2 regions of the Colwellia sp. MEBiC06753 genome follow, and region 2 is predicted to be linked to the other one. Evidence: riboswitches for the same ligand, from Rfam matches in the RefSeq annotation. Region 2 holds a riboswitch; the other holds the start of a gene.
The links. A riboswitch is a leader RNA that binds a small molecule or an ion and turns the genes downstream of it on or off. The one in region 2 is predicted to bind lysine.
Positions count from the first base shown of each region.

Region 1 (16,762 bases), on a different contig from region 2:
CCATCCCAAGGCTCCATATGCATAGAGTTAAATTCATAAAACGCTTTTAAATCATCATCTAGCATTGGGTTATTTTGCCATGCTGGCGGCACAAGTAAGCGCATAGCACGGTATAAATCCATGCCACCTGCTAGGAATAGTTCCAGCATATTATCGAGTGAAGATGAATCAGAGCCACTTTCGTTTACAAATGGTGCAGCATCTTGTAAATCAGGTAATAGTGGTGATTGAAAACGGTATGTACGTGCCCGCGCCCATTGACGGTTACCTTTAATAGTGTTGATTTCACCGTTGTGAGCTAAATATCTAAACGGCTGTGCCAAATGCCATTGTGGCGAGGTATTGGTTGAGAAACGTTGATGGAATACACATATTGCCGATTGCATGCGGATATCAGCCAAATCTAAATAAAAGTTAGGCAGATCTACCGGCATCATTAAGCCTTTATAGATGGTGACTAAGCAAGAAAGACTGGCAACATAGAAACGTTCATCAGTAATGCGTTTTTCAGCACGGCGACGTGCCATATATAAGCGACGCTCTAGATCACGATTTCGCCAACCTGGAGGGGCATCAACAAATATTTGTTCAATTGCCGGTAAATTACTGGCGGCAATTGGGCCTAAAATTGTTTTATCAGTAGGAACAACACGCCAACCAACAATAGTTAACGTTTCTTTAGAAAGCTCTTCTTCAAAGATTTTTTTTGCTTCTGCAGCTATAACGGGATCGGGGTTGAGGAAAATCATACCAACGCCGTACTTGCGGCCTAGCTGCCAACCATTTTCTTCGGCAATTGAGCGGAAAAAAGTGTCAGGTTTTTGCAATAACAAACCACAACCGTCGCCAGTTTTTCCGTCAGCAGCAATACCGCCGCGATGTTGCATACGATCAAGCGCACTAATGGCAGTTTTAATTAATTTATGACTCGCTTCACCTTTTTGGTGCGCAATTAAACCAAAACCACAATTATCTTTTTGCGTGTTAGGATCATATAGCTGCATTGTTGTTCTCCACAGTATTGTAATTCGCAGATATAAAGCGTCGGGTTCGCATAAAAACGTAGAAAATTTGAATAAATATACCCGAGATCGCCAAGAGGCGAACCATTAACACTAAACACAAATTTTTATTACGTCAACATTTATAGAGTATTTGCTCGTAATTAATTTACATAAAAGCCTGCTTTTTTATAAATAGATGCACTAAAGTGGTAAGTTGCGAGGTCAAAAGTTGAGTAGATGGTCAGTTTTGGCGCAAGTTGCATTAACAAAAAATATTTTATGAAATAAAATTACAAAACATCTACAAAACTGAAAGTTTTAGTTTTGTAAAAAGGCTGTTTTATTAATAATGATATTATTCAGTGTTATTGATGTAATTAAAAAACAAAAAAGCCCGTATAAACGGGCTTTAATTCGGAATCTAAGTTTCTTACTTATGGCTGATAGCCACCAGCAATTCCTTTAGTGGTAATACTTACTGCATCATGAGCATGCAGTGATTCTAAGTGATTCACTTTTAACCAGAAGTCTTTGAATGCGCTGGTTTGATTCAAGGCATGTTGTAGTTTTCTGGCAGCATCTTCACAAAACATCAAGTTTTGGCCATTTAATCGTGCAAATTCTTGCTCGTCTTCACGTTTGACCGCCGCCTGCACCGGTGTTTGTAACGTATCTTCTAACGTATTAACCAGCTCTTCAATAGGGAAGGTGTTAATTGTGTTGTCTAATTTTACTTTAACTTGAGCGATTGAACGCTGACTGTGCGGTGTTGCAACTATGCCTTCAGTAGTACCTAACCATTCGTGCATCACATTTTTATCAATTGAAGCACTATCGTTAAACTTGTTTAAAAATTCACGCTGAATTAATTGTCTAGCTAGTGCTGCCGAACATGGACAGGTTGATGAATATCTGACTTCAAGAGCTAACTCTACATTAAGTTCGCCATTGGTTAGCTCGCCAGTTAGTGTTATCGGGTAAGCTTTCCAACCTTGCTTACCACTGATCAATGACTTGCGTCTTAAATGATAATCAAATTTAAACTGAACCTTGGCATGGTCGCTAAGTTCTTGATGAGATGAAATAAAGCTATCGAGCAAGTTGGCTAAATTCGCATAATCTAGTGATTGATTATTTGATAAGTCGTCTAAAAGTAAGTAAAGGCGAGACATATGAATGCCCTTCGCTTCTGGCTCTTTTAGATTCACAAATGCATCGATATGTGCAGATACCATTTTTTCAGGCTGATCTTTAGCAGATACCATAATAGGCATTTCTATATTGCTCATCCCCACCCAATCTAACTTACCCTCAGTCTGTGCTGTGGTGTGATTGGCAATATCTGGCATCGATGTTGGCATTTGTGCTCCGCGAAATTCTTTGCTACTACGCTAAAATTAGCTATATCAGTCGCTACTTAAGTAATACGATAACGTTAAAATATTAATGTTTTAGCTGGTTAATGACTACTTTGATCTTTAGTCAGCACGACACAGGCTAAAAAGGGCGGCTATTCTGAACGAAAATCCACCTAAAAGCAATATTTGTCAGTGGTTACGGGCTGATTTACCAAATGGCTAACTGAGTATTTTGTGATTTCTAATTTACATTGAAAAAGTAAGTGTTTAGGCTAGGCTTAGCGTTGAAATAACAATAATTTAGGCGAATACATGACAGATAATCACTTGATAGATACGACATTGCTGCAAGGTTACTTGGAAAACTTAGGGGCGGATGTAGTCATGCAGATGCTTGAATTGTATCAGCAGCAATCAATTATTTATTTAAATGATATTGATGATGCTCTAGACCAGGGCTCTCAGCAGCTTTGGCATGAGCGCTGCCACAAAATGAAGGGTGCTGCTGGCAGTGTTGGCTTGTTATCCGTACATAAACACTTAGTTGCAATTGAGCGCTCAGAAGAAAGCGGCCAACAAAAAAGCGAGCATTTAGCCCGCTTAAGATTACTTAATGACCAAGCAATTGATAGCTTTCGTCAGTGGTTAGGTCAGTCTTAATAAATTAATTTACTACTCAACCGTACCAACGAAGCGATAACCTTCACCATGGATGGTGTTAATTAGCTCTGGGGTATTAGCATCTGATTCAAAATGTTTACGTAGTCTGCGGATAGTAACGTCAACAGTACGATCGTTTTCTCGTAACTCTCTACCAGTCATTTCCTTAATTAATTGATGGCGTGTGACTATCTGGCCGGTATTTTCAATTAATAATTTAAGGGCACGAAACTCACCACGTGGAATAGGAATGATATTTCCTTCAGGTGATGTCATTTTTCTTGAGTTAGCATCTAGTGACCAACCGTTAAATTTAATCACTGAAGTATCAGGTTCAGTTTTACTGACACTAATACGACTTAAAATATTACGCGCACGGATGGTTAACTCTCTTGGGTTAAATGGCTTGGTCAGGTAATCATCTGCACCAATTTCTAAACCAAGAATTTTATCAATGTCGCTATCTCTACCAGTTAAAAATATTAACCCCATATCGCGGTTATTCGTTAGTTCCCTAGCGAGTAATAAACCATTTTTACCTGGTAAATTAATATCCATAATGACTAGATTAACAGCACTATTACTTAAGCACTGTTCCATACTATCACCGTCGATAGCTTCAGATACCTCGTAACCTTCTGCTTCGAATAGGTTACGTAAATTGAAGCGAGTTACATCTTCGTCTTCAACTATCAATATATGGGCTTTTTGCATTATCAATCCGTTATTTCGTTGTGACTAGCGCCTTTGTAGTCATTTACGTACGTTTGTCTATATTAAATATCTCTTTATATTAACTGTTAACTGGATTGTTAACAATGTTAATAGCCCTGCAAGTTTTGAGCCCTACTTCAAAAGCCGCTGATTTTACGTCAATTAATCATCAACTTTCTTGCTCAACTAAACTCTGTTCTGGACCTTCTTCCATTATTACGGGAAAATTTATTTCAAATTGAACACCTTGATCAAGCTCGCTAGTAAACTGGATATGTCCACCTAAGGCTTGGGTCACCAAGTTGTAAACTAAGTGTAAACCAAGACCGCTACCACCTTCTCCACGCTTAGTCGTGATGAAAGGATCAAATATTTTATTCTTAAGGGACTTTTCAACCCCTTTACCATTGTCCTGATAATTTAAATGAAGCTGGCCGCTCAAGGAAATCACACTAATAGTTATGACACCTTCTTGGCGATTTTCAAAACCATGAATAATCGAGTTTACAATCAAATTAATTAAAATTTGATTAATTGGCCCAGGTTTACTGATAACGTGTAAATGCTCAGGGCAGCTAATATCCATATGAATGGTTTTTAACTTCAACTGTGGCGCTAATGTAATTAATACTTCATCGAGTAACTCATTGACATAAAATGCTCTATCTTCTTCTGTAGACTGATCAACCGCTACTTTTTTAAAGCTTGAAATCAGATCTGCTGCTCGCACTAAATTACGGTGGATAATGCTGACGTTCTCTTGGCCTTCAGAAAGAAAGCGCTTGAGCTGGCTTGAGCGTAACGTTTTGTCTTCAAAGGCTAGTTTTATTTCATTTAATCTATCTTCTAGTAAGGTTGAAGCAGTAACACCAAGGCCGATTGGCGTATTAACTTCATGTGCGACACCGGCGACCATGTCACCTAAAGAAGCCATTTTTTCATTTTCTACTAACTGACCTTGGAATTGATGTAACTTTTCTAATGTCGAGAGCAGCTCTTGGTTTGATTCTTTTAATGCTTCGGTGCGCTGATTTACCTTGCTTTCAAGCTCTTGGTTTAGCTTTAGAATTTCTTGCTCAGCATTGCCTTGTTTTTCAATATATTTTTCAGTGCGGTTTAACATGATATTGAGGTTTTTCGCTAACACTTCAAATTCCAGCGTGTTTAATGAGGCAAAGCGTTGGGTGTAATCTCGTTTATGCGATATTTCACGAGCCATTAAGATGATTTTATTGAGCGGTCGCAATAACGATTTATGCAGAAAACGCGCGGTTAGGTAACCTAAAATAATAAATATTAGATAACTACTAAGCGCCATTATTAAGGTATTGTTTTTTAACTGATAGTAGCCATCTATGTCCAATTGCAAATAGGTATAACCTAATAAATTGTTATCTAAGATAATTGGGTGGATATACTCGATGATATTGTTGCTAATTCTTGGCTCTTGATAGTTTTCAATCACTGCGCGTTTATCAGGAATAGCCGGGAAGCCTTGCTTGTTATAGCTACTGAAAAAATCGAGATTGTCGCCGTCGAAGTGATAAACATGAACATAGTTAAATCTAGGGAGACTGCTAAGTTGTTCTAATACTGATTTGAAGTCATTGAAATTGCCATCAGTAATATAGTTAGTGGCACGCTTAGCGACAAGTAGCGCTCTATCTTTGATATCGTGTTTTAGCTCAGACTCAATATAGGTGAAAATTTGGCTAGAAATAATGATATAAGCGCAGGTGAAAACCAATGTGATAAGGCTTGCTATGGCGAGCTGGTATTTTTTACTGAGGGTTGTGACCTGCTGGGTAGCACTCATTTCTACACTATATTTCCATCTTGTAGTACTTAATCAATCATTATGTAATATGAAAAAGAATTCAATAAAAAAGCTACATTTATCATTACTTTTTCAAACAATGGTAAACATTAAAGCCATTTTGCGTGTGGCATAACTTGTAATTGAAATGTTTATCTAGAATAGGTTGGTATTTCAAAAAGCTATTAGCGACGATAGTTAGCTGCCCTTTGGTCTTCAGAAAGTGTTTACATTCAGCCAAAAATTTTTCCGTGTCAGCATAGTGTGTTTTGGTACCTTGGTGAAAAGGTGGGTTGGAAATTATATGGTCATATTTTTGGGTAGCATGAGCTAAGCCATCAGAAGTAAAAACCTGACCGTCAATATGATTTAAGGCAAAAGTTTGTTGGGTTGAAGCTACCGCCAGTGCGCTAACATCTAACGCAGCTAGCTGGCTGTCTGGAAATTTTTTAGCAATGTATGCGCTAATTACACCTGCACCACAGCCAAAATCCAGTACAGCTCCCTGATAGCTGGTCGGTAAATTTTCTAATAGGACTTTTGTGCCTTTATCTAAGCCTTGTTGGCTAAATACACCCGGCAGCGCAGCTATATTGATACTGGTATCGGCAATGGATAGTGGGTAGGTGTGATACCAATCATTTATATTGAATTGATATTCATCATCGATAAAGCTACCTTCATACAGGCTGCAATGGCGAGCAGAGTCTATTTTCTCGCAATGCTCAAGGTATTGCTGGCTTAGTTTAGCCGCTGATTTGATACCACCTTTATTTTCCCCAACAAAAATGACCCGAGCATTCGCTTGCATAAAAGGTGCAATCATCGCCAGCGAATACGCGAGTTCGGCTTTGCTTTTCGGAAATGCAATTACCGCCAAATCAATAGTAAGCGCTTGGTTAAAGTAACTGCCAAAGCTTGAGGAAATTGCCGAGTGTTTTACTTGTTGTAAATGCTCGAAAGCTTGTTGGTTATTTGTGAAATAATGTAATTGCGCTTTTGGGTGAGCTGCTAGCCATTCGTGATATAAACCATCAACCGGAAAATTAATTAACACCGCATGCTGGCAGTTAAGCAGATCAAGGTTGCGAGTTAAAACTTGGGAAAGGTTGCTTAGTGACATTGGTTTTCCGATTGATGTTTCTAATTTTATGTAGCCAGTTTATGTTGCCAGTTTATGTTGCCAATAAAGAGAGAAAGCGAATTACATGTATTAAGGCGGATAATGCGCTAGTTTACTTGATTCTATATTTTAGGTATAGCGATGATTGCAGATAGATATATTGACTTTAGAGCAATTATTCGATGTAATACCGCCCGTCCTTATTCCTGCTAAGTGATGCTACAGCAAACTTGCTGGGTCATTTAGCTGAAAAGGGCCAGAAGAGGAGCGTTAACCAGGTAGTTAATGGGAGGAGATCAAACTCCAGTGATCATTAATGAGGGGGATTAGCGCCGAGATAAACACCAATTTGATCAATGTGTTTATCGGTTGCTCAGGCTGAATCCTGACAACTGTCACCCTAATTAGGTGGAGAGCTTCTGGCCTTTGTTCGAGTGCCAGATTCGCTGGCCGCTCGACAAATGCCTATAAGTTCTCCGAACGAAGTGAGTTCGAGAGAAATGAATCCAGAATCTTCTTATAATTTATCAGATTATCCATTGTGGACTGCACTGGTTACGCCATTTACCGAAAGTGGTGGAATCGACTTTGCCAGTCTGGTTCGTATTGCTCGTCAACAGGCTGCAGCAGGCAACGCTTTATTGCTCTTAGGCAGTACCGGCGAAGCACTTGCCTTAAGCAAAGAGCAACAATTAGCTATTGTTCAACATGTAACTGCGCTAAAGCTTAATGTGCCGATTATGGTCGGGGTTGCTGGTTACCAATTAAGTGAGCAAATTAAGTGGATAGAAATCTGTAATCAATTGGCGGTAGACGCTTATCTACTCGGTGCACCGCTTTACGCTAAACCGGGGCCGGTCGGGCAAGAGCAGTGGTTTACTGCATTACTTAATGCCAGCACTAAGCCTTGTATGCTTTATAACGTACCGTCACGCAGTGGTGTTCAGCTCTCTGCTGAGGTGCTGGCTAAACTTCAACATCATCAACATTGCTGGGCACTAAAAGAAGCCAGCGGTGATATTGGCCAATTTATGGCGTATCACACAGTATGTAGCGAACTTGCTGTTTATAGTGGCGAAGATGCATTAATGCCTAAGCTTGCAACTGCAGGTGCCAAAGGCTTAGTTTCCGTTGCAGCAAATGCCTGGCCTGAGCAAACGCAACGTTATGCACGCCAATGCTTATCATCAAAGACGCCATCGCATTATCCTGTGTGGCAACACGCTATATCAGCATTATTTGTCGTTGCCAATCCAATTCCTGTCAAAGTTTTGATGCATGAAAATGGCGATATCGACACCCCCGCATTATTGCCGCCATTAACGCATTTTGAGTTAACCAGTAAGCAGGCATTAATTAAAGCCAATGATGATATCCAAGCATGGTATTGGTCGGAAGTATCGGGCTCGAATGGTGATTCAAAGAAGCGACGCGCTTAAATCGACTTTGCCTGCAATTTGGCAGGCACATACAAACTTTCAAATTGAACAAATTTATAGAAAAAAGGTAATACAATGAACTGGCAAGAAACGTTACAGCAGTTAGAAACTGGCGAAGTAAGAGCAGCAACGCAAGATGAAAATGGCAATTGGTTAGCAAATGTTGATGCAAAACAAGCGATTTTGGCGGCATTTAAAGCCGGTGAAAATACTGAATTTACCGGTGCATACCAAGGTTTTGTTGATAAGCATAACTTACCTGCGCGTCAATTCACTCGTGATGATGGTGTTCGTCTGGTTCCGGGGGGTTCGTCAGTGCGGGCGGGGGCTTATGTTTCTGCTGGCGTCATTATCATGCCTCCGGCATACATTAATGTAGGCGCTTATGTTGGTAAAGGTACTATGGTTGATAGCCATGCCTTGGTTGGTTCGTGTGCGCAAATTGGTGAAAACGTTCATTTATCGGCTGCGGTACAAATTGGTGGTGTCTTAGAGCCAGTGGGTGCCAGCCCGGTAATTATTGAAGATGATGCCTTTTTAGGTGCAGGTGTTGTTGTAGTTGAAGGTATTGTCATCAAAAAAGGCGCAGTATTAGCACCGGGTGTTTCATTATCTGCGTCAGTGCCGGTATTTGATTTAGTGAATAATCGCCGTTTAGAAAAAGGCGAGCCTATCCCTGAATATGCCGTGGTCATTCCTGGTACTCGCCCAGTCGATTCTGACTGGGGGCGTGAGCAAGGGCTTAATATGGCTTGTGCGTTAATTGTTAAATATCGTGATGAGCAAAGTAACGCATCACTAGAACTTGAGTCGGTATTACGCTAATGGCTTTTTATTCCCCTTCTAAGCAGTTACATCAAGCATTATTGGCACATTCAAGTGCGCCAAATGATGCAAACGAACAAGGCTATTTTGTTTATGACTTGGACAGATTACAGCAACACATTGCAACGCTGCAGCAACAAGATGTGGTGAAGTTGTGGTTTGCAGTAAAAGCAAATCCTTTATCTAAAGTCATTTCAACCATTGCCGAACAAGGTGTGAATTTTGATGTGGCAAGCAAAGGGGAATTAACTCAAGTATTAAATCAGGGCATTAGTGCAGAACGCATCCTTAATACTGGTCCGGCAAAATCAAAAGCGCAAATTAGTGAGTTTTTGCAAAATGGTGTGAATACCTTCGTGCTGGAAAGTATTAATCAACTTAAATGGTTAGCTGAGGCAAGTTTTGAACAAAACAAGCGTCCTGATGCATTGCTTCGCGTGCAATTACGCTGGCCAGTTGGTGAAAAAAACCCATTAGGCGGCAATAGCTTAACGCCATTTGGCTTAGGTGTAGAGGAATGGGCAAATGTTCAGGCGTACGATTATCCGTCGATTAATCTTTGTGGCTTACATATTTTCCAATGGGGCAATATGCTCAGTAATGAGAAGATGTATGACTTATGGTTGCAAATGGTGCCGCCATTAACTGCACTAGCTGAACAAGTTGGCTTTGAATTACAAATTCTCGACTTAGGTGGCGGCCTTGGCGTTGATTATCTTGGCAGCGGTCAAGGGATAAATTGGCAACAAGCCATGGCAGATTTAGCCAAAATCAAAGCACAAGCTAATGTTGCTGAATTGTGGTTAGAATTAGGGCGCTACGCGGTTGCTGAATGCGGTTACTATTTGACGAAAGTAGTTGATAAAAAGTCTAATTTTGGCGAGCAGCAGCTAGTGTTATCGGCAGGCATCAACCACTTGCTAAGACCTGCCATTACCGACCAGCCATTTCCAGCAGCTTTATTGCGCGCATCTAGTGCTAACAGTGAAAGCTTTTATCTGCATGGGCCTTTATGCACGAGTATGGACTGCCTTGGTGTAATGCCGTTGCCAGCAGATATTGATATTGGTGACGAGCTAATTTTTAGCTATGCCGGCGCTTATGGTTTTACCGAAAGTATGCCGTTTTTCTTATGTCATGAAATTGCCGCTGAATATGTGTTTAGTCAGGGGCAGTTAACCCAAGTTCGTGCGGCTGAGCCCGCCACTTGGTATTTAAGGTAGTTTAGGATTTAGATGTTATGAATATGGCAGATTATCAATTAACCAAAGAAGTGATGCATGTTGGCGAAATGGCCAGTGGTGCTAAGTTAACTGTGCCAGTTTACCGATTTAAAGGGGAAAGTGATGCGCCTAGTGTTTATATTCAAGCGAATATGCATGGCGCAGAAGTACAAGGCAATGCGGTTATTTACCAGTTGCTTGAGCAATTAAGGCAGCTAAAAATTTTGGGTGATATTACCTTAGTGCCTTACGCTAACCCTGTTGGCTGTAATCATAAAAATGGTGAATACACCCTTGGTCGTTTTGACCCGATCACCGGCGTTAATTGGAACCGGATGTATCACAATAATCCGGCATTGGTATCAACCATAGTGAATGATTATTTAGATGCCAGTGAAGCCGAAATAGCTTCTGTATTTAAACAAGCATTACTTAACGATATCACCCAACAGCTTGAACATAATATTTATGGCTTAACTACCGGTCAGCGCATTGCCTATCAATTGCAAAAATTAGCCCATCAAGCCGATTTTGTTTTAGATCTTCACACTGGGCCAATTTCCAGTAAGCACTTGTACTGCCCAGAATATGCCAAAGCCAGCGCCAGTTATTTCAATATTGAGCATACGTTATTGATCCCTAATGTCTTTGATGGCGCGCTTGATGAAGCTACGTTTTGCCCTTGGTGGTCGTTAACTGAAGCGTTTGCTGAAAAAGGTCGTACAGTAAATTTTGATAAAGAAAGCTTTACGGTCGAGTTGGGATCGCAAGAGCAAATTGATCTTGATGTAGCTTTAGTTGATGCTCAAAGCATACTTTGTTATCTGCAATATAAAGGGGTAATTGCCGGCGATAGTTATCAACCAGATAGCATGACACGCTATGCCTGCTATTTAAAACATTACAAAGCGTTTTATTCGCCAATGGGCGGTATGGTCGATTACCTTGCTGAGTTTGGTAAGCCGTTACCTGCTGGTAAGCCGCTAGCACGTATCCTTCGTATGGATCATTACGGGGATGGCGATGCACTACATTATATTAGCCTTGATAAGGAAGTGATCCCTATTTTGCATTTTGCCTCAGCCAGTGTGAACCAAGGCACTGAATTATATAAAGTATTTACTGAGTTTTTTGAACTTTAATTATTTGTCGCTAAAACTTGCTCGCGTGTGATCTAAGCCCATATTTTTCTTAAAAAGTATGGGCTTATTTTTTGCTGGTAATTTTTGCTAATGAATTAAGTCGTGAATAACTATGCATTAACAATTAAGCGCTAAACAAATGACTAAAGACATTAATTATCAATACAAACAGCGCAATAGTGGCAAGCATATAACAAATAAAGCGCGCCATGACTTTACCATTTAAACAATGAATAGCTGAGTGTAATACCCGAAAAAATAAAAAGCTCCATGCCGCTAGGTTACTGACAATAGAGTGATCGGGAATTTGGCTGGCAACAATGATGGTAATGTAAAACAGCACTGGCATTTCAAATAAATTTTTTAAATTATTTGAAGGAGCGTTAATGGCATCAGGTAAAAGCTCAGAAACTTTGCCTGGGGTTTTTAATCGTTCGGCATTAATGTTTTTAGCTAATACATAACGCAGTCGAGTAAAGTACATATAACACCACACCAGCATGGTTAAGACCATCATGCCGGCTAACGGAATATATAGTGGGTAGAAATTCATAGGTTACCTGCTTTAGTTCTTATTGTTATTGACTGTATTCAAATTGCTAGCCTAACGTAAACTCATTGTTTGATAAATAAGCAGTCAACAAAGTGTCATACTTTCAGCGTTGAACCCAAACTATTAGTGTTATATTATCACTAGGTTATGAATATCAACTTAGCAGTGAAAAGTCGTTTTTTTAAAAAGTGTAGCGCTATTTTAATCGCTGCATGGCTTTTTGCGCTTTATGCACATAGCTCTCATAGTGAAATAATATCTCAAGCAGACACCTTTATAGAGTGTCATCTGTGTCATGGCACCCTAGATAAGCTAGATGATATTGACGCCTGCGTTGCTATTGTTGTTCAAAGTGGTTGGTTACCAAGACTTACCTCGTTTGAAGCACTTGTTGTTAGCAATGAATATATTCGCCCATTGCTACGAGCCCCACCTTTACAAATCATTGACTTACCAGGCTTTTAGCCAACAAAAATTTTGACGCTTTAACCGCGTTTATTAGTTAGTGTTATTTATTAAAGGTTTATTCATGAAATTTAAAAAAGGCATGATAGCGTTAGCGATCGCTGCTAGTTCTTCAACAACTGTTTTTGCACAAAACATTTCTGGTCAAGTAGTCGATGCACTTGGTTTACCAATTGTGAATGCTGAAGTGCATATTGATAAAGAAAAAACTCATGTGAAGACTGACAGCCAAGGTCGGTTTGTCATCAATAATGTCAATAAAGGCATTGCAGAATTACATGTTAGTGCTGATAAGTTTAATCATTACAATCAAAAAATTACCATTACCGAGCAAGACCTTAGCGGTCTGACGGTCACCTTAACCTCATCGGTTATGGAGATTATTGATGTACACGCCACACCCTTGCATTCGTCGACAATAGAATCTGCTCAGCCGGTAAATGTATTATCTGCTGATGATTTACGAATGAAACAAGCCTCAACTTTAGGTGAAACACTAAAAAATGAAGTAGGTGTTCACTCAACTTATTATGGGCCTGTATCTAGTAGCCCAATTATTCGTGGTTTAGACGGTCCTCGGGTATTAATTAGCCAAAATGGTTTAGATGTTGGTGATGCCTCACGTGTTGGTGGTGATCATGTGGTTTCAAGTGAAACGACAACGGCAACACAAATTGAAGTACTTCGTGGTCCAGCAACACTATTTTACGGCAGCGGTGCAATTGGCGGTGTAGTGAATGTGGTGGATAACCGTGTGCCAACCTACAGTGATACGACCTTTGATTATCAGGCGCAGCACAATTCGGTGTCAGATGAAAATGAAGGCTCATTTGCGTTAAATACCGGCAGCGGTCAGTTTGCCTTACATTTAGATGGTTTTTGGCGAGAGTCCAATGATACGCGTATTCCAGGATACGCTAGCCTTGAAACTGAAGAAGAGCACGAAGAAGATGACCACGATCACGAAGAACATGAAGGCGAAAAAGGTAAAATTGCTAATAGTGCTGCGAAATCTTCTGGTTATACGCTAGGCACAAGCTACTTGCTGGATAACGGTTATATTGGCTTTTCTTATGGCCGTTTAGATCGTGAATACGGTGTACCAGGCCACGGTGCTCATGATGAAGAACATGAACATGAAGATGAAGCGCTTGCTGGCGAGGAAGAAGACGAGCATCAAGTTTATGCAAGGCTAAAACAAAATCGCTACCAAATGATCAGTGATTTGAATTTTGAAGATCAGTTTTTAAGCCGTTTAGCAACTAAGTTTGCTTATACAGATTATCAACACCAAGAAATTGAGGATGGCGCTGTTGGTACTACCTTTAAAAATGACAGCTTAGAAGCGCGCGTTGATTTATATCATCAGGAGTGGAATGGTTGGAATGGTGCGTGGACATTGCACTACAAACACAGTGATTTTGAAGCCTTAGGTGAAGAAGCATTTACGCCACCATCAGAAACTGCATCTATTGCACTGGGCTGGCTAGAAGAAAAACATTTCGGTGACTGGCTACTACAAACTGGCGTACGTGTAGAACACGTTGAATTAACCCCGAACATGGTTGATTTACATGACCATGAATTAGCAGAAGATCACGAAGATGCTGAATTAACAAAGCAATCATTTACCCCAGTCAGCGCTTCGTTAGGCTTAGTGTGGGATTATGCTAAAGGCTACAACCTAGGCATTTCAGCGTCGTTTTCACAACGTGCACCGTCTTCAGCTGAGTTGTTTTCTAATGGCCCGCATATTGGCACCAATACGTTTGAGTTAGGTGCGTTATACGAACTTCATCAAGAAGGCGATGAGCTGCATATCGAAATTGGCGATCAAGATGTTGCCTTGGAAACTTCCTATAATCTAGATCTAACTTGGCGTAAGTTTGAAGGGGATTTTGGTTTTATTGTGAGTGCTTTCTATAACCACGTAAATGACTTTTACTACCAGCAAGATACTGGTTATTTAAGTGATGCGGTACATGACCATGAAGAGGAAGCGGCACTTGATGAAGAGCATGGTCATGGTGAAGGATTACCTATATTTGTTTATCGCCAAGATGATGTGAATTTATATGGCGTAGAAGCTGAGTTTGTGTACCAGATTTCATCGCCGTTAAAAGCCACGGTATTTTCTGATTACACGCGCGCTAAGCTTGCTGACGGGGGGAATTTACCTCGTATACCACCATTACGCTTTGGCGCTCAGCTAAATTATCAGGCTAACGATTATTCAGCAGAGCTGTCTTATTCTCGTTATTTTGACCAAGATAATACCGCGGCATATGAAACCAATACCGATGGCTATAACATGTTAGATGCGAACTTTAATTATTATTTGCCAACAGCAGGCGCTGATACCACCTTGTTTATTAAGGCCAATAATATTACTAATGAAGAAGCGCGGGTACATTCATCATTCTTGAAAAATGATGCGCCATTGCCAGGACGTAATATCTCAGTAGGTATTCGTGGTAGTTTCTAATTACTACGTTAATACATACTAACCACCAAAATAAAAAAGCCACGCTGTATATAGCGTGGCTTTTTAGTTTATTTCGATTAAAAAATTAACCTAAATTCTTTTGGAATAAATCTTCTAGTTTGGCAATAGTTTGCGGAATTTGCTTAACATCGGTTGGCGCAATAAATATGGTGTCGTCACCAGCAATAGTCCCCAGTACACCATCACTTTTACTGACGCTATCTAATAACCTTGCAATTAATTGAGCGGCCCCTGGGCTTGTACGAATAATGATCATCACTTCATTATGTTCAATATCAAGTACCAATTGTTTCAGCGGGCTTTTTGCTGTTGGTACACCAAGCTCTGCTGGTAAGCAATAAACCATTTCTTGGCGAGCATTACGAGTACGCACCGCGCCAAACTTACTCAACATGCGAGATACTTTTGACTGGCTGATATTATTGAAACCTTGCCCTTTTAATGCATCAACAATTTCGCCTTGCGAACCAAATTGTTCCTGTTTTAATAACTCTTTAAACGCCTGAACTAAGGCTTCTTGTTTCATTTGTGCGGTCATAGGCTTGCTGTTTGTTTAGTTAATGTAGTTAATTAAGTTAACTCGTTAAATTTTTATTGGTTTTATTTGAATTACGACTTAAGTCGGATTCCATAAAAGCGTTTTTAGTCTATCCTCTACTATACCAAGATATGGGTAAATATGCTGAATTTAAATAGCAAGTGTCACTAAACAACGTTGTTGGCTAGTATTAATCGGTATTTTTGTGGTGTCACGCTGACAAACCTGTAAAGGAAAGTTGCTTTTTATCTGATTGAACAACAGTAATGTTCCGATTAATCATTTGTTTTTTGTGCACTAATACTATATCTTTTGGGCGACAAAAATTTAAGTAATTACTCAATTCTGGAGAATTCCAATGAAAGTAGCTGTTTTAGGCGCAGCTGGCGGTATCGGCCAAGCATTATCTTTATTATTAAAAACACAATTACCAGCAGGTTCTGACTTAGCATTATATGATGTAGCGCCAGTAGTTCCTGGTGTTGCAGTTGACTTAAGCCACATCCCGACGGCTGTTAATGTTAAAGGTTACGGTGCAGATGATTTAGCGCCAGCATTATCAGGTGCAGACATCGTTATTATTCCAGCTGGTATGCCTCGTAAGCCAGGTATGGACCGTGCGGATTTATTTGCAGTAAACGCTGGCATTATCAAAACATTAGCAGAAGGTATTGTTGCTAACTGCCCTAAAGCGTTAGTAGGTATTATTACTAACCCAGTAAACGGTACAGTGCCAATTGTTGCTGAAGTATTCAAAAAAGCGGGTACTTATGAAGCAAACCGCGTATTCGGTGTAACAACGCTAGACGTAATTCGCTCTGAAGCTTTCATTGCTGAATTAAAAGGTGTTGATGTTGCTTCTGTGAAAGTGCCAGTAATTGGTGGTCACTCAGGTACAACAATTTTACCACTTCTTTCACAAGTTGAAGGTGTAACATTTACTGATGAAGAAGTAGCTTCATTAACGCCACGTATCCAAAACGCAGGTACAGAAGTTGTTAATGCTAAAGCAGGTGGCGGTTCTGCAACTTTATCAATGGGCGCTGCGGCAGCACGTTTTTGTATGTCTTTAGTGAAAGGTTTACAAGGTGAAGAAGTTGTCGATTACGCTTACGTTGCTGTTGAAAATGGTGATGCAGAGTACTTTGCACACCCAGTACGTTTAGGTAAAAACGGTGTTGAAGAAATTTTATCTTACGGCGAATTAAGTGCATTCGAGCAAAAAGCAAAAGAAGATATGCTTGAAACGCTTAACAAAGACATCCAAGAAGGTGTTGATTTCATGAATGGTTAATTTTTTGAATTAACGCTAAAAATTAACTCAAAAAAGCCGCTATTAAAGCGGCTTTTTTATTGGCCGTTACCCGTCCTAAATAAGGTATCGATAAACGTTAAC
Region 1 covers NZ_JBQMTM010000004.1:66,381-83,142, forward strand. Annotated here, with positions in the region: gene gltB (glutamate synthase large subunit) at 1-1,004, opposite strand, end outside; gene folE2 (GTP cyclohydrolase FolE2) at 1,439-2,365, opposite strand; gene ACOB82_RS04760 (Hpt domain-containing protein) at 2,675-3,022, shown strand; gene arcA (two-component system response regulator ArcA) at 3,035-3,736, opposite strand; gene ACOB82_RS04770 (sensor histidine kinase) at 3,906-5,552, opposite strand; gene ACOB82_RS04775 (methyltransferase) at 5,638-6,675, opposite strand; lysine riboswitch at 6,928-7,102, shown strand; gene dapA (4-hydroxy-tetrahydrodipicolinate synthase) at 7,176-8,114, shown strand; gene ACOB82_RS04785 (2,3,4,5-tetrahydropyridine-2,6-dicarboxylate N-succinyltransferase) at 8,190-8,939, shown strand; gene ACOB82_RS04790 (PLP-dependent decarboxylase) at 8,939-10,162, shown strand; gene ACOB82_RS04795 (succinylglutamate desuccinylase/aspartoacylase family protein) at 10,186-11,304, shown strand; gene ACOB82_RS04800 (MAPEG family protein) at 11,429-11,857, opposite strand; gene ACOB82_RS04805 (hypothetical protein) at 12,005-12,322, shown strand; gene ACOB82_RS04810 (TonB-dependent receptor) at 12,387-14,807, shown strand; gene argR (transcriptional regulator ArgR) at 14,893-15,366, opposite strand; gene mdh (malate dehydrogenase) at 15,725-16,660, shown strand.
Region 1: it holds a riboswitch for lysine, as region 2 does, so the genes downstream of both, dapA (4-hydroxy-tetrahydrodipicolinate synthase) here and lysC (lysine-sensitive aspartokinase 3) in region 2, are expected to answer to the same signal.

Region 2 (16,762 bases):
ATAGTAGTCGGTTAGCTTGTTATTAACGATAGTTTCGGCAACTGCCTGACAACCCACACAGCACATTGCTCGATTTTTATTATCAATAACAACATTAAGGGCGATGCCTTTAGGGATAGGCTCGCCACAATGAAAACAAGGTTCTGACATTACTGGGCTTCAGCTGGGTTCGGAATTAACTCAATAAAGTTGGCTTGAGGTAGAGCAATGGTTGCTTGTATCTTCCATGTATTCTCAAACGAAGATAGCGTTACGCGCCACTTTCCTGCTTTTGATTGCTCAAATTGATGGCGAAAATAACCGCTGCCATCGGGTGTTAATGCCAAATTAAAGTCTTTTTCTTTTTGGGTAGGGTGGTAAAAGCTGACATTTAAAATAGGAAATTGTTTTTCTATTCCAGTAGGCTTTATTACCAGTTCGTTATCAACGAGCTTTAAACCAAACTTCATGCCTAATTTTTGCGCTTCTTTTACTTTAGATACTTCCAAATTAATGGCTTTACCTTTTTTATAGTAATCACCTACAACTAAATCATCCGGGTCGGTATTGGCAATAATAACGGTTGAAATACCTGCAACAACGGCAGAAAAAGGTAAGAAAAATACTAACCAAGCCCAAGGCTCTTTGTACCAAGGTGTTTTCATTGAATAAATCTGATAAAAAATTATGGTCGTTATTGTAGCCTTTTATTTTAGCTGCTCCAATAATAAAAGGTTAAAATCTACGATCTATATCAATAAAAAACGCCTTATTAAATACTTAATAAGGCGTTTTAAAATAATAACTTAGATTAAGTTTTTAGTTGTTTGATAAACTAAATACGTAAGCACTAATTAAGTGAACTTTATCTTCACCTAGAATGTCTTTCCAGGCTGGCATTACACCGGCACGACCATTGCGAATTGATTCTTCAACTGCTTTTTGTGAGCCACCGTATAACCAAATGTTGTCGTTCAGGCGAGGAGCACCAAGGGCAATCCCCATTGCTGCGCTACCTTGACCTTCAGCACCGTGACAAGCAGCACACATTGCGAACTTAGGCGCTGCTTTTGCTGCTAAGTCAGCGTCATGTTCGCGGCCACTTAAGCTAAGCACATAAGCTGCCATTTCTTTAACGCCTGCTTCGCCGCCTAATGCACCTTTCCAAGCCATCATACCTTGTGCCTTACGGCCATTCATAATGCTTTCTTTGATCATTGCTGGCTCGCCACCGTACAACCAATCGTTATCCGCTAGGTTAGGGAAACCAGTTGTACCACGGGCGTCTGAACCATGACATTGTGCACAGTTTTGTAGGAATAAACGTTGGCCTACTTTAAGTGCCGCTTCATCGGTAGCTAAGTCTTCAATACTACGGGCAGCATAGGCTTCAAAGATTGGGCCGTATTTATCGTCAGCTAATTTAACTTCACGATCGTACTGGTTAAGTACGCCTGAGCTTTCCTTCAAGTTTGCCTCAGTACGTGCAGCTGATTCTTCGATAGTTAGTACGCCTTGGTTAGAGCTTTGCCAGCCAAGTAAACCCGCCCAGTTACCTAAACCTGGATAAAGCAATAGGTAACCAAAACCCCAGATAATGGTTAATAGGAAGAAAGTACTCCACCATTTAGGCAGCGGATTATTTAATTCTTCAATACCATCAAATTCATGTCCCATTGATTCGCCTTCAGGGACACCAGCGAAGTTCTTTAAACACATGCGTAATAACAGGTAACAACCTATCAAAGTACCCAGTGAAAGAACCGTAATCCAAATACTCCAGAAGCTAGACATTATTATTAGTCTCCTGTTTGTTTACCTCTTTATTGTCGTCTTCCTCGAAAATAGAGTTTGCTGCTTCATCGAATGCAGTCTTTCTCTTTTTACTGTAGGACCAAACCACAATAATGATAAAAAGTGCCAAAATTAGGAGGGCGATTAACCCTCTAAGTGTTCCATAGTCCATATCGTTACTTCAACGCGTGGCCAAGAGATTGTAAGTAAGCAATTAGCGCTTCCATCTCAGTTTTACCATTAACGTCTGAACGCGCTTTAGCGATTTCATCAGCAGAGTAAAGTGGGATAGGGTTGCCTTGCTCATCTTTATGTCCGCGATTACGAGTCAATAGGTTAAACGTTTCTAGCTTTTTAGCCGTTAATTTACCGTCTAACGTATTTTCTTCTAACCATCTAAAAGATGGCATATTTGACTCAGGTACCACTGAACGAGGGTCGATTAAATGGGCACGGTGCCAGTCATCACTGTAACGACCGCCAACGCGAGCTAAATCTGGACCAGTACGTTTTGAGCCCCATAAGAATGGATGTTCCCAAACACTTTCACCTGCCACAGAATAGTGACCATAACGTTCAGTTTCAGCACGGAATGGACGGATCATTTGGCTATGACAGGTATTACAACCTTCACGGATGTAGATATCACGTCCTTCCATTTCTAACGCTGTATATGGACGTAAATTAGTGACTGGTGTTGTCGTCGCTTTTTGGAAGAACAACGGAGTAATTTCTACTAAACCACCAATACTGATTGCCATAATGGTTGCAATAAAGAACCAACCAACGTGCTTTTCAAATTTTTCGTGTTTATTTTGAGGATTATTAGTCGCCATTGTGATGCTCCTTAAGCCGCTTCAACTTTCTTAAGGCTGCCGTTTTCAGCACCTATGGTTTTAAACATGTTGTAAAGCATGATAACAAAACCAGCCACAACTAATGCACCACCTAAGAAGCGCATAAAGTAGAACGGGTATGAGGCTGTTAAACTTTCAACAAAGCTGTAAGTTAATGTACCGTCAGTGTTTACCGCACGCCACATTAAGCCTTGCATAACACCAGAAATCCACATGGCAACGATATATAAAACGATACCTGCTGTGTGCATCCAGAAATGGATGTTGATTAAACGAACACTGTACATACGTTGTTGGTTAAATAGCACAGGAATTAAGTGGTACATCGCACCAATTGACACCATGGCAACCCAACCTAAGGCACCTGAATGTACGTGACCGATAGTCCAGTCAGTATAATGTGATAACGCGTTAACCGATTTAATCGCCATCATTGGGCCTTCAAACGTTGACATGCCGTAGAAAGATAACGATACGATTAAGAAGCGTAAAATTGGGTCATGACGAAGTTTATGCCATGCGCCTGATAACGTCATAATACCGTTAATCATACCACCCCATGATGGCAGGAATAATACGATAGACATTACCATACCTAAACTTTGTGCCCAGTCAGGCAATGCAGTGTAGTGTAAGTGGTGAGGACCAGCCCAAATATATAGTGAAACTAGTGCCCAGAAGTGAACGATAGATAAGCGGTATGAGTAAACCGGACGTTCAGCTTGTTTTGGTACGAAGTAATACATCATGCCAAGGAAACCAGCAGTAAGTAGGAAACCTACAGCATTGTGACCGTACCACCATTGCATCATCGCATCTATGGCACCCGAATAAATCGAGTATGATTTCATCATAGATACAGGGATTGCCATACTGTTACCAATATGTAATACCGCAACAGTAATGATAAAGCCACCGAAGAACCAGTTAGCAACATAGATATGTGATGTCGTTCGCTTAATTACCGTACCGAAGAATACGATGGCATAGCTTACCCAAACGACCGCAATAGCGATATCGATTGGCCATTCTAATTCAGCATATTCTTTACTGGTGGTGTAACCTAAAGGTAAGGTAATTGCCGCTGCGACAATAATCGCTTGCCAACCCCAGAAAGTGAAAGAAGCTAAGCTGCCACCAAACAACGCGGTTTTACAGGTACGTTGTACAACATAATAAGATGTTGCAAATAGGGCGCTAGTACCAAATGCAAAGATAACAGCATTGGTATGCAGTGGGCGTAAACGGGAGTAGGTTAACCAAGGCGTATCAAAATTTAGCGCAGGCCAAATTAACTGGGCTGCAATTAAAACACCAACTAGCGTACCAACGAACCCCCAAATGACAGTCATCACAGTAAATTGACGTACAACATTCATGTTGTAATCTACTGCTGATGTATTACTTTGACTCATGTTATGGTTTCCGCAGTTATAATTATTTGTTAATGGGTGTGGACTTGTCCGAGCAATTCACTAACTACTCTACAATTAGTTATAGACTATAATTAGTAACTTCACCCGTTGGAGTTCCAACACGTGCGCATGATAATGATTTAACGTAGAAAAGTCACCCGCGTTCACGGCAAAACCTGTTCTAAATCAAAAAAAATCACACATAATTACAATAAATGACAAAAATGTGGGTAAAATGCCATTGTATGTTAGATAAAAGGTTGATATGTGGTCATAAAATATACATTAATTACAAGTTGTCTATTGCTGCTTTTTGCCTGCCAACCCAGTAATGATAAATCTTTCACTTTAGCCACTGCTCAATGCATTTCTTCCCAGTCTCGTTGTGAAATAGTGATTGATAATAGCCAGATAGCCATCCTATTTAGTGAGGCCTATTTGGTCGCAGAAACCCCATTTAGTTTATATGTCGAGACGCAATCACCTGAAATCACCATAGCAAGTGGCTACATGGAAGGTGTTGATATGTTTATGGGAAAAATTCCTTTATTTTTCAAAGAAGAGCCAGAAATTACAGACAGTGGTCGGCGCTTTACTAGCCAAGGGCTGTTTGGTGCTTGTTCACAAAAAAACATGACCTGGCGGGTTTGGCTTAACTTAACTATTGAAAAGCAGGGTAATGTAGTTAGTAAAACCGTGTTTTTAGATGTAAAAAGCTATCAATCTGCTGCTGACATTACTACGAGTTAACTTAGCGCTAATTCAGTACTAACTGAGCGCTAACCAAAGTGCTACGCCTAACATTAAACTTCCTGAAACCCTGTTTAGCAAGGCAACATTGTTGCGTTGAGTAAGTACCTTGCCAATGGTTTTACCGCCACTGGCGTATATCATCATGCAGGTAAATTCAGAGAGAATAATAATGCCAATCAGTAGCAACAATTGTGGTGCTATTGCTAGTTGGTCATTAATAAAAGGCGGCAGTAAAGATACCATAAATGCCCAACCTTTTGGGTTAGCGATGGCGGTGATAAAGCCTTGGCTTGCTAATTGTTTAGCAGAAACGTTGGCTTTTTCCGTTTGATTTGAAATTGCTAACTTGCCTTTCGAGCGCCACATATTGATGCCAATATAGGCCAGATAAATGGCACCTAATATTTTAAAAAGCTGGAATATGTTGGGGTATTGTAACATTATCGCGGACACCCCAATTACCGCCGCAATGGCAACGGTAGCGACGCCAACTAACTCGCCAATCATCATGTACATAGTTCGTCTAACACCAATGGACATACCTAAGGTCATCGCCAAGGTCATGCACATGCCGGGTGTTAAGCTAACAATAAAAAATGTTGGAACAAATAAAGCAATTAGCGTTAGGTCAAACATAAAGGAACTCAGTCATAAGCGAAATTTCTTGTTATAAAAGTAGGCAGAGTTAACCGCCACCAATGATCTTAAATTGTAATCAGATCATTGGTCAGCTTTATTAGGGTTAAATGTTATTGGTGCTAAATATTGTCGGTGCTAAACGCAATTCGCTTAAATATTATTAGTGACATCAACCGAAAGCTTAAGGATCTGTCCAGGTTGCAAGTACTTTTTACGGCTTAAGCTATTCCAACGTTCGATATCACTGATTTTGACATTAAACTTGTCTGCGATGCGGGCAAAAGAGTCGCCTCGTCGCACACGGTAGGTAATATTGCGCATAATTGCTTGTTCACTTGGCTTGCCAGCGGTTTGGGCTAAACCAGACTTTTGCCAAATCACTAATTTTTGACCCGGCTTAATATAGTCTCTTGGCGCCATACCATTCCATTTAGCGATGCTGCGAGTAGAAACATTATATTTTTGGCTAATGTCCCATAGCGTGTCGCCAGATTTTACTGTGTGATAACTTTTTATACCTGGGCGTTCACGTTGTTGAGTTTTTGATAAACGCTGTTCTTGCGATAAAATGTAGTCATCAAGCTCTTGAGCAGCAACAGGAATTAATAAATGTTTACCGGCGCGTATATTATTGCCTTCAATATTATTAACGCTGCGGATCAACTCTGGCGTGGTATTAAAGTGCTTGGCGATGCGAATTAAACTATCACCATTTTTAATTTTATAACGTTGCCAACTTAAGCGATCTTTATCAGATAGTTTCGCCAACGCCGTTTGAAAGTTTTCGGCTTTCGTGCGCGGAACCACCACATAGTGTGGGCCTTGAGGGTCTGTTGCCCAACGATTAAAACCAGGGTTTAACCGTTGGAATTCCGCTAAACTTAAATCTGCCAATTTTGCTGCTTTGGCTAAATCTATTTGAGAGCCAATATCGACACTTTCAATTACTGGCACATTATCAATTTCATACAGTTTGACATTAAAGGTTTCTGGCCGTTTAACAATATCGGCTAATGCCAGTAATTTCGGCACGTAAGCGCGCGTTTCCTTCGGTAAATCCAATGACCAAAAGTCAGTAGGTTTATTTTTACGTGCGTTGTTCTTCATCGCGCGTTTAACTCGGCCTTCGCCAGAGTTATAGGCAGCAAGCGCTAATAACCAATCACCATCAAAATACTTATTGAGGTATTTTAGGTAAGCTATAGCACCTTGGGTTGAAGCAATAACGTCCCGTCGACCGTCATACCACCAGTTTTGCTTCATACCAAAACGTTTGCCGGTACCAGGCACAAACTGCCACATACCAGAGGCGCGGCCATGGGAATAGGCAAATGGGTCAAATGCACTTTCAACAATCGGTAATAATGCCATTTCTATTGGCATATCGTTCGCTTCTAGCTCTTGAACAATATAGTGGATAAACGGCTCAGCGCGTTTAGCGACACGATCAAGATAACTTTGATGTTTTGCATACCAGTTACGTTGCGCTATTACCCGATCATTTTGTGGAATATCGAATGTTAGTTGTTCACGCATATGTGCCCAAATATCTTCAGATACATGAACAGCATCACCATTTAAATCAATATCGATATCGGCAACGGGGTGAATAACATCGATAGTTTCGTCAGCAAGTAATGCTTGGTTAATTTCTGATGGCAGGGCGATATGGCTATTTGAAGCCAGCTCCCGATTGTTGTCAGCTTGCTGAGTTGTTTGGCAACCAAATAACAGAAGTGATGCCGATAATGCAGTTGATAGATACTTCATATACGTCTTTTCAATCAAAAAGTAGCAAAATTCTACTCGTTTAGTATGGTAATTCAAGGGCTAATTCATGTGATATTAAAATTGGTCCTTCCATTTTCGAATAGTGGCAAAGACGTTTACTTCAGTAGTTAACTGATTTCCAGCAAATATTTCTGCACTAGATTTAATTGAGTATTGATTACAACGCAAAAAAGGATTAATGGCGATTTCTTGTTCGATTGTCGTTGGAATCGAAGGCAAGTTTTCTGCTCTAAGCCCTTGAACGTGTTGGCTATACGAGTCCAGTGCCCTATTGTTAGGTTCAACGGCTTGGGCAAACGCTAAATTACTTAAGGTATATTCATGTGCACAATACACTTTAGTGTGTGCTGGTAAACTTTTTAATTTTGCAAGGGAGTTATGCATTTGTGCGGGTGTTCCCTCAAAAAGGCGACCACAACCGCCTGAAAATAAAGTGTCGCCACAAAACAAAACTTCATCATTAAAGTAAACAATATGGCCAGCGGTATGGCCGGGAACATCTAACACAGTGTATTCCACCTCAAATTCAGGTAATGGCACAGTATCACCTTCTTTTAGGGCGACGGCTTTATGTGGAATATTTTCATTTGCCGGACCAAATACTGTCGCTTGTGGAAATAAATCAATAAGCTCAGCTATCGCGCCGACATGATCTGGGTGGTGATGGGTGACTAAAATATAACTTAAGCTCAAGTTATGTTGCTTAATAAAATTAATACATGGTTGAGCTTGTCCCGGATCTACTAGTGTCAATGCCGAGTTGTTGTTTGCAGTAATCGCCCAAATATAGTTATCGTTAAAAGCGTTAATTGGCGTTATATTTATAGTCATATCAGCACATTTAAAAAGTTTTTATCATTATAACGACTAACTTTATCACGACAAACTCCGTTATAAATAGATCAAAAGGCTAGGATCTGTAGACCTTTCATTTTAGTCTCTGCTATAGGCTAATTTATAAGGTGACTAGGCGAACAGAGTGTAATGTAGTTATTCTACATTAACGATTTTCAACGCAGTTAGGTTGAAAATGAGCCATAGCCCTTCGGGTTGTTTTAAAAAAAAGGTGTCACCCTTTGTTGCTTAATATGCATTTGGCACAATCAAACTTTATATTAAGCGCCGCGATTGACCGCTTTTTCAAAAACAACAGCGTTATAAACTGAAAGATCAACAGACCCTAATAAAGCTTAGGATATTAAAATTTGATGAAATCTGCATTAGCTTATCGCGAACCAAGTACACCTCAACAATGGCAAGAACTGCCAATGGGTTCAACGATTTGCCAAACGATTAATCAGGCTATTGCCCCTTGGTGTAGCAAATTTTTTGGTTATCACTTATTGAAAATAGGCGCACTAAGTAGTGCAATTGATTGCAGTCAGTCACCAATTAAGCATCAGGTAAATGTGTCACATTGTCGCGAATTAAGCTCTGTGATCGCTGACATCGATGATTTACCATTTATTGAACATAGCGTTGATGTTTGTATATTGGGGCATGCACTAGAGTTTACTACTGACCCTCATCATGTATTGCGTGAAGCGTCACGGGTGCTGATCCCGAATGGCTATATGGTCATTACTGGATATAACCCATTTAGTTTTGCTGGATTAAATAAACTTATGCCATATCGGCGTAAGCAGTCACCTTGGCGGGAGCAATTTTTTACCCCAATGCGGGTTAAAGACTGGTTAGCGCTGATGGGCTACGAAGTATTAGACGACAATCGTTTGTTGTTTTCGATGCTTTCCGGACGCGATGAAGGCAAAAAGTCAGGTAAGCTCAATGGTTATTGGCAGCGGTTTGCCGGTAGTTACTTGCCTGCACTAGGCAGTATCTATGTGATTGTTGCCAAAAAACGTGTTCACCCGTTAACGCCAATTAAGCCTAAGTGGCGCTTACGACCAAGCCTACAACCAGCCAGAGTGACGCCAATGAACAGCAGCAAGGTTCATGGTAAATATCGCTAATAGTTATTTAAATGAGTGAAATAACTTTGGTTAGTTTATTTGTTAAAAAAAAGCCCTGAAAAATCAGGGCTTTTTTATGATTTGTAATGATTAGGCTAAGCCTAATCTGTTATTAGAACTTATACGTTGCTTGAGCATAGGCAAAACGGCCTTGACCGCTATGAACGTTTACAACAAATCCCATAAAGTCATGATAAGCAAATGGAGGCTCTTCATTAAACAGGTTAGTTGCACCAATAGTTAAAACAGTATTATCAATACCATAGTAGTTGAATGTTGCATCCACTGTGGTCATTGAATCAACTTTTTTATCAATACCTAAAGATGCTTCTTGTTCAAACTCATCGATAAAGTTAATCGCTGCAGTTGCACTGAAGTCGTCTTTCATCCAGTCAATTGAAGTTGTCCAGCGAATTTCAGGTTGCTCAAATCCACCTTCTTTTGTGCCTTTATAATCTTCAAAATTTAGAACATAGTTCATTACATAACCTAAACGGAATTGACCATATTCAGTATCTAAGTTGTAACGGATATCAACGTCTAAACCAGAAGTTTGTAGGTCACCAATGTTTTGGAAACCATCATTAACCTGAATAACTTCACCAGGATCATTAGGAATTGATGTAGGACGACGCTCAACAATGTCAGGATCTAAACCGTAAGTATCCATAACAAATTGTGTGTCTGAATCAATAATATCTTCGATGTCGTAATCATAGTAATCTACAGAGAAGCTTAAGTCATCTGTGATGTTATAAATTACACCAAAGTTATAACTCGTTGATTCTTCTGGCCCTAAGTCTGGGTTACCTTCAAAAACTGCTGTGTATTCTTGTGGTTCACAGGCACGATCTTGATTGCCGATCAATTCACAACGCTTAGTATCAATCAAGTTTGGCGACTCATCAGTACGACCTAAACCTAATTGGTGTAACGAAGGTGCACGGAAGGCAGTACCGTAGGAACCACGAACACTTAAGTCTTCGGTAGGTGTCCATAAAAATGATACTTTAGGATCGGTTGTAGTACCAAAATCAGAGTAATCTTCGTAACGTACCGCAAGTTGTACTTCTAAGGTATCAATAACAGGGATCGCTAATTCGCCAAAGATAGCTGTGTTGTCACGAGAGCCATTTGCTTGTGTCGCTTCAGTACCAAAGATATCACCACGTAAGAATTGATCATCTGGATTGTCAGAAATTTTCTCTTCACGGTATTCAGCACCAACCGCTAACATTAAGTCACCTGCAGGCATTTCCATCAATGGTCCAGAGAATTTTACATCAAGTGACTTATTGGTTGATTTACCAATACGTGTGGTAGTGGTTTCAATATAATCGAGTGACTCTTGCGAGTTTGAAGATGGCTCAAACGGGTCCCATAGGCCAGAATCAATCGCTTCTTGAATACGACGTGAGTTAGGAAAACCGTCAACACCGCGCTCAGTAGATTCACTTTTAATATAAGAATAAGCTGCTTCCCAGTTCCAATCGCCAATTTCACCTTGTAAACCTAAAATCGCGCGATAGTAATCTGAGTCTACGCGTTTTTCACGGTTGCCAATATCAACAGTACGGCGGCGCATAGTTAAATCCTGACCGTGGAACTCATGCTCTGGCATATCGGCAAACGGGTGATTAATGTTGTCGCCAGACATAAATAATTCATTGAAACTTGGGCTACCTGCGCCACGAACCACTGATTTTGAGTTTTGGCCGTTTAATTCAGCAAATGCACGCATATTATCGTTAATTTCGTATTTGCCCATATAATTCCAGCTAAAACGTTCGGCATCTGGGATCATGGTCATATGTGGGGCATAGTCATAACGACATAAGTTATTGGCAAAATCACGATCAGCTTCTGGACAAGTATCATTACCATATAAATCAATTAAACGGTTTGATGGATCTGCTGCCAAGGCAATGGTTCCAGGAATACCAGATGAAGATCGGAAGTCAGTTGTCAATGGATCATTGGGACGCAATGCTGTTTGGTTAGCTGATTTAGCGTAATCGCGATCGGCATATAACACTTCTTCGCGGTCAAAATATTCCATGATGAAGGTGTGGCTTGATTTTTCTGTTTGATTACCAAACACTAAGCTAAATGATTGCTCATCGCCACCGCCATCAGCAGTGGTACCAACTTTACCTGAAAGCTCAACACCATCAACATCATCACGTAATACAATGTTAATTACACCAGCTACCGCATCAGAGCCGTAAGTTGCAGATGCGCCATCTTTTAAGATATCGACACGTTTAATTGCAGATAATGGTATGTTGTTAATGTCAACAAATGCAGTATCAATACCTTTAGCAAACGGACTAACAGATACGCGGCGACCATTAACTAAAATAAGTGTTGAGTCAGCACCTAAACCGCGAAGTGATACTGATGAGCCGCCGTTGGCGGTATCATCTGAGCTGTTGGCTTGGGTTGAGAAAGTGCCTTGACCTGAAATTGGTAACTTAGTGAATAAGCTGATTAAGTCAGTAACACCGGTTTTTTGAATATCTTCTGACGATAAACTGGTTACCGGCGAAGGGCCTTCCATACTGGTTCTTTTAATATGAGAACCGGTAATTTGGATACGTTCTACTTCTTCTTCCGTTTCTGCAGCGACAACATTAAAACTTTGCGAGGCAAGTAATGCAGCAGAAATGCTTAGTGCAAGTGATGTTTTCTTAGAAAAAAACTTTGTCATTTCCTTCATTCCTTTTGATTATAATTATTAAAATCAAACTATAATTAGTTAACTTTTGTTAGCCATATCTTGTGCTATTTGCTAGTTCTTGAGACTAGTTTTTTGTTTGATCTACAAATTTGTAGCAAATATCTAGGCAGATAGGAATAGGGAATTTGTGTAGAATGTTAATAGATTGTAAATATATCTATCCGAAAACATACTTGGTTTAGCCGCAAACAGGCATCAGTACTGCATTTTCTACGACTCGATTCGTACAGAATAAAAATTTTCCATGGTCGATATTTTTTGTTGATGATGGGTACTTAGTTGTATTGTTTTGATCGAGTACCTGTTGTTGAAAGATTTTATCGGCTATTCAAATATGAGACACTGATGCCAACGCATAGTAAGCATTAATCTGGGAATTACATGTTAAGAGCAGAATTTGAACAATATTTATTTGAATTATTAAAACCTCAGCAAATCGCCGATTTCTGTCCAAACGGTTTGCAAGTCCAAGGCAGTGATGAGGTAATAAATATTGTTACAGGGGTAACGGCAACCGAAGCATTAATTGATCAAGCCATTGCGTTAAATGCAGACACCATATTAGTGCACCATGGTTACTTCTGGAAAGGTGAGTCGCAAACAATAACCGGAATGAAATATAACCGCATTAAAAAGTTGCTTGAGCATAATATCAATTTATTCGCCTACCATTTGCCGCTAGATATTCACCCTGAACTTGGCAATAACGCGCAATTAGCCAAGTTATTGGGCATTAAAGTGACAGGGCCTTTAGAGCTAGGAAACCCGTTGAGTGTTGGCGTGCAGGGCGAACTAGCCTTTAATATTAGTGGTGAAAGTTTTAGTCAATTAATTAGTCAAAAGCTTGAACGTCAATGTTTACATATTGCACCTCCGTCTAATAAACCTATAAAAACAGTAGCGTGGTGCACAGGTGGTGGTCAAAGTTATATCGAACAAGCGGCTAGCCAAGGCATTGATGCATTTATTTCAGGTGAAGCCTCTGAGCAAACTACGCATGTTGCCAGAGAATTAGGTATTCACTTTTTTGCCGCTGGTCATCATGCAACCGAACGATATGGCGCTAAAGCCTTGGGTGAACATGTAGCGTTAGAGTTTGGGCTAAATGTCGATTTTATCGATATTGATAATCCAGTTTAAGTAATAGCTATGTGTGTTAAATGGTTAGCTTATTAATGAATTTAATAAGCTATCCATTGCCAAAGTTGACCCATCGCTTCATACCAAGCAATACTGCTTTTCACTAAACTTTGGCTTTGCGGTAGAAAATTCTGCCAAACAAGTTGCTGCTCAATATTTTTCACATAAAATCCTGCAGGTGCAGGAATGGGGGTAACGCCCTCCAACGCAAAATATTTCATCGCTCGTGGTAGATGATAAGCGTCAGTTACTAGTACCGTATTTTTACCTTTAACTCGTGGTGCAATAAGTTGTGCTTCTTCGCGGGTATCTTTGGGGAATACCTCTAATAAAATTTTATTCTCTGGCACGCCCAAAGCGATAGCTGCATTTTTCACTTTCTCGGCATTTGACATTTCATCTTGGCCACCTGAACCAGAGGTAATGATTTGAGCTTCCGGATGCAGTCGATAAATTCGAATTGCTTCAACTAATCGAGACAGTGAACATGGCTTTAATTGTGATGTTGCAGGAAGAGCATCGTTTGAGTGGTGACCACAGCCAAGAACAATAATGTAGTCAACAGGTGTACTTGACCGACTAAAACTCTCATAGTTTTTTTCGAACGAGTAAATGCTTTTATCAGCAACATAAGGAATAGAGGAAATCGCCAGAATTAACGTTGCACACAATAGTAACCGACGACTTAAGCGAGCATTGGCTTTGGTCAGCATTAACGAGGTAACTAATAGTAAAAGGGTGATGTTGATCGGCATAACAATTACCGAGACCAACTTTTTAAACAGAAAAAAGTCCATGAAAGTCCGAATTGCACCTAGAGTTGCGCATTATGTTCAAAGCAGTTGACTATTCTAGCTAATGCATAGCTGCATTCAATATCTGTTGTCATATTTACTCGTGTAATAAAATTACAAATATTCATTAATTGATCGCTATTTTTACTTGTATCAGGCTTAGCTTTGATGTTTAATACCCGTGTTGTCGAGCTTTTACTTTAATAATGCTGGCAACACCAGAAGAGGTGCGAAAGCCAGGTAGCTAGTATGAGGAACCACATTCCCATGACCACTAGTGAGGGGGACTTTCGCCGAGGATACTAGTTTGAGTGGCGAGCTGTATTCGGTCACTAGGGTTGAATCCCTAGGATTGTCACCGCTAATGTAAGATAACTCGAGCATTAGCAAAGGTGGAGAGCTTCTGGCTGAAAATGTTTTGCTTATTTTCTGCTGCGCATATCCTCAGCCTTGCTCTTCCTTGTTGTAAATAGTTTACTTGCTATCTAGGGAGGACTTTCGATGAAATGTTATTTCGATTACACCTTAACTACTTATAATCAATCTCAGTTTAAAGCGTCTGGGAGTGTCTATGTCTAATTTAACTGTCGCTAAATTTGGTGGTACCAGTGTTGCTGACTTTCAAGCTATGCAGCGTTGCGCCAGTATCATTAAAAATGATTTAACTAACCGTGTGGTGGTCGTTTCCGCTAGTGCGGGTGTTACCAACCACTTGGTCGCATTGGGGCAAGCAAATTTATCAATTGAGCAGCAAGCCGAGATCATTGAAGCTATTCGTGTTATTCAATTTAATATTGCTGCCGAGCTAGCCAATACTGAAGCGCTAGAAACCGCTATAAATGGCAAGCTTGCCGAGTTGGCAGAAGTGGCAGCGCTGCAGGCTGAGCAACATAGTTTAAAAAATGCTGATGAAATTCTATCTTACGGCGAACAATTAAGTTCTATGCTATTTGCTCAAGTGCTTAATGAGATGGATGTAAGTGCCATTAGTTTTGATGTTCGCCGTGTAATGAAAACCAACAGCCTATATGGTCAGGCAGTCGTTGATATTGAGCTGTTAAAAGCTAAGGTGATAGATGAACTCACTCCTTTACTTAATCAACATGTGGTTGTTACGCAAGGGTTTATTGGTCAAGACAGTTTAGGCAATACTACCACGCTGGGTCGTGGCGGCTCAGATTATAGCGCGGCATTATTAGCTGAAGCGCTAGAAGCAACTAATTTAAGTATTTGGACCGATGTCGTTGGTATTTTTACCACCGATCCACGTATTACTGATCAGGCACGCTCAATTCCTGAAATATCCTTTGGTGAAGCGGCGGAAATGGCAACCTTTGGTGCGAAAATATTACACCCTGCCACTTTAATACCTGCGATGCGGACAAACATTCCGGTATTTGTTGGTTCAAGTAAAGAGCCCGAAAAAGGCGGTACCCTAATTCAGCAAACAGTGGCATCAAACCCAACTTATCGCTCTATCGCGCTTAGACGAGAACAAACGTTAGTGACGGTAAAAAGCCCGGCAATGTTGCATGCCAGTGGCTTCTTAGCGAAAGTGTTCGCCATATTAGCCAAACATGAGCTAAGTGTTGATTTAATTACTACCAGTGAAATTAGTGTCGCGTTAACTTTCGATAACCCAACGGGTAGCACCAAGTCATTAATCAATAATTCGGTGGTTGAAGAGCTTGAGCAGTTGTGTGAAGTGACGGTTGAGCACGGCTTATCTTTGGTGGCAATAATTGGTAATAATTTGCATAAAACTAATAGCTTAGGCAGTCACGTTTTTGATCATATTAATGACGTAAATATTCGTATGATTTGTCATGGTGCAAGTAGTAACAATCTATGCTTCTTAGTGCCAGAGCTAAGTGCTAATACGGTGGTAGAGCATTTGCATCAAGCGTTATTTGCTTAAAAGACATTTATTACGAGTGAGCAAGTAAGCTATTAACTTACCTTAAAAAGGCGAACCACAATGCTTAACCTCTGTGTTCGCCTTTTTCTTTAACCTTGCAAATTATTATCTACTTTTGCTGAGGCTTATCTCTTATCAATATCTAATCTAGCTTAATGCAACTAGCTAATATGCTGGCGGGCATTAGTTAGTAATTTATCTAAAGTCATTTGTAAGCCACTGAGCTCAGCCAAGGATAAACCGGTTAGGGCAAATAACTTCGCCGGAATTTGCTTGGCTTTTTGCTTAATATTACGGCCATGTGGCGTTAAGGTGATTGAAACCGAACGTTCATCTTCTTGACTACGAGTACGTTTTATTAGTTGTGCTTGTTCTAGCCGTTTTAGTAGTGGCGATAACGTGCCAGTATCTAAATCTAATGTTTGGCACAGTGTTTTGACTGGCATGGCACTATCAGCTTGCCATAGCGCTAACATCACCAAATATTGTGGGTAGGTTAGCCCCATGTCTTTCAGCATAGGGGCATATAGTTTAGTAATGCTTTTGTTTAAACTATACACCCGAAAGCATAACTGCTTTTCTAATGCTAGAGAATCAGACATAAGCGTTATAATAATGCGGTAATGGCCGGTTCAATTTTTTCAGGCTTGGTCATAGTGGCATAACGTTTGACGACTTTACCGTCTTTGCCAATTAAGAATTTAGTAAAATTCCACTTAATGCCTTCGGTTCCTAAAATACCCGGCGCTTGAGCTTTTAAATATTTGTAAAGCGGGTGCGCGTTGTCACCATTGACATCGATTTTGCCAAATAGTGGGAATTGGATATTAAAATGTAAATCGCAGAACGACTTAATTTCTTCGTTACTGCCTTTTTCCTGCTGTTGAAATTGATTACATGGAAAGGCTAATACCTCAAATCCTTGATCTTTATATTTATCATAAAGCTTTTGTAAGCCTTCATATTGTG
Region 2 covers NZ_JBQMTM010000006.1:14,873-31,634, forward strand. Annotated here, with positions in the region: gene ACOB82_RS06395 (heavy metal translocating P-type ATPase) at 1-150, opposite strand, end outside; gene ACOB82_RS06400 (FixH family protein) at 150-644, opposite strand; gene ccoP (cytochrome-c oxidase, cbb3-type subunit III) at 799-1,773, opposite strand; gene ACOB82_RS06410 (cbb3-type cytochrome oxidase subunit 3) at 1,766-1,945, opposite strand; gene ccoO (cytochrome-c oxidase, cbb3-type subunit II) at 1,950-2,609, opposite strand; gene ccoN (cytochrome-c oxidase, cbb3-type subunit I) at 2,621-4,045, opposite strand; gene ACOB82_RS06425 (hypothetical protein) at 4,439-4,795, shown strand; gene ACOB82_RS06430 (LysE family translocator) at 4,814-5,434, opposite strand; gene ACOB82_RS06435 (LysM peptidoglycan-binding domain-containing protein) at 5,588-7,207, opposite strand; gene gloB (hydroxyacylglutathione hydrolase) at 7,283-8,059, opposite strand; gene ACOB82_RS06445 (methyltransferase domain-containing protein) at 8,437-9,201, shown strand; gene ACOB82_RS06450 (TonB-dependent receptor plug domain-containing protein) at 9,314-11,920, opposite strand; gene ACOB82_RS06455 (Nif3-like dinuclear metal center hexameric protein) at 12,323-13,081, shown strand; gene ACOB82_RS06460 (ElyC/SanA/YdcF family protein) at 13,123-13,878, opposite strand; lysine riboswitch at 14,090-14,286, shown strand; gene lysC (lysine-sensitive aspartokinase 3) at 14,447-15,793, shown strand; gene ACOB82_RS06470 (MarR family winged helix-turn-helix transcriptional regulator) at 15,955-16,395, opposite strand; gene ACOB82_RS06475 (glutathione peroxidase) at 16,401-16,762, opposite strand, start outside.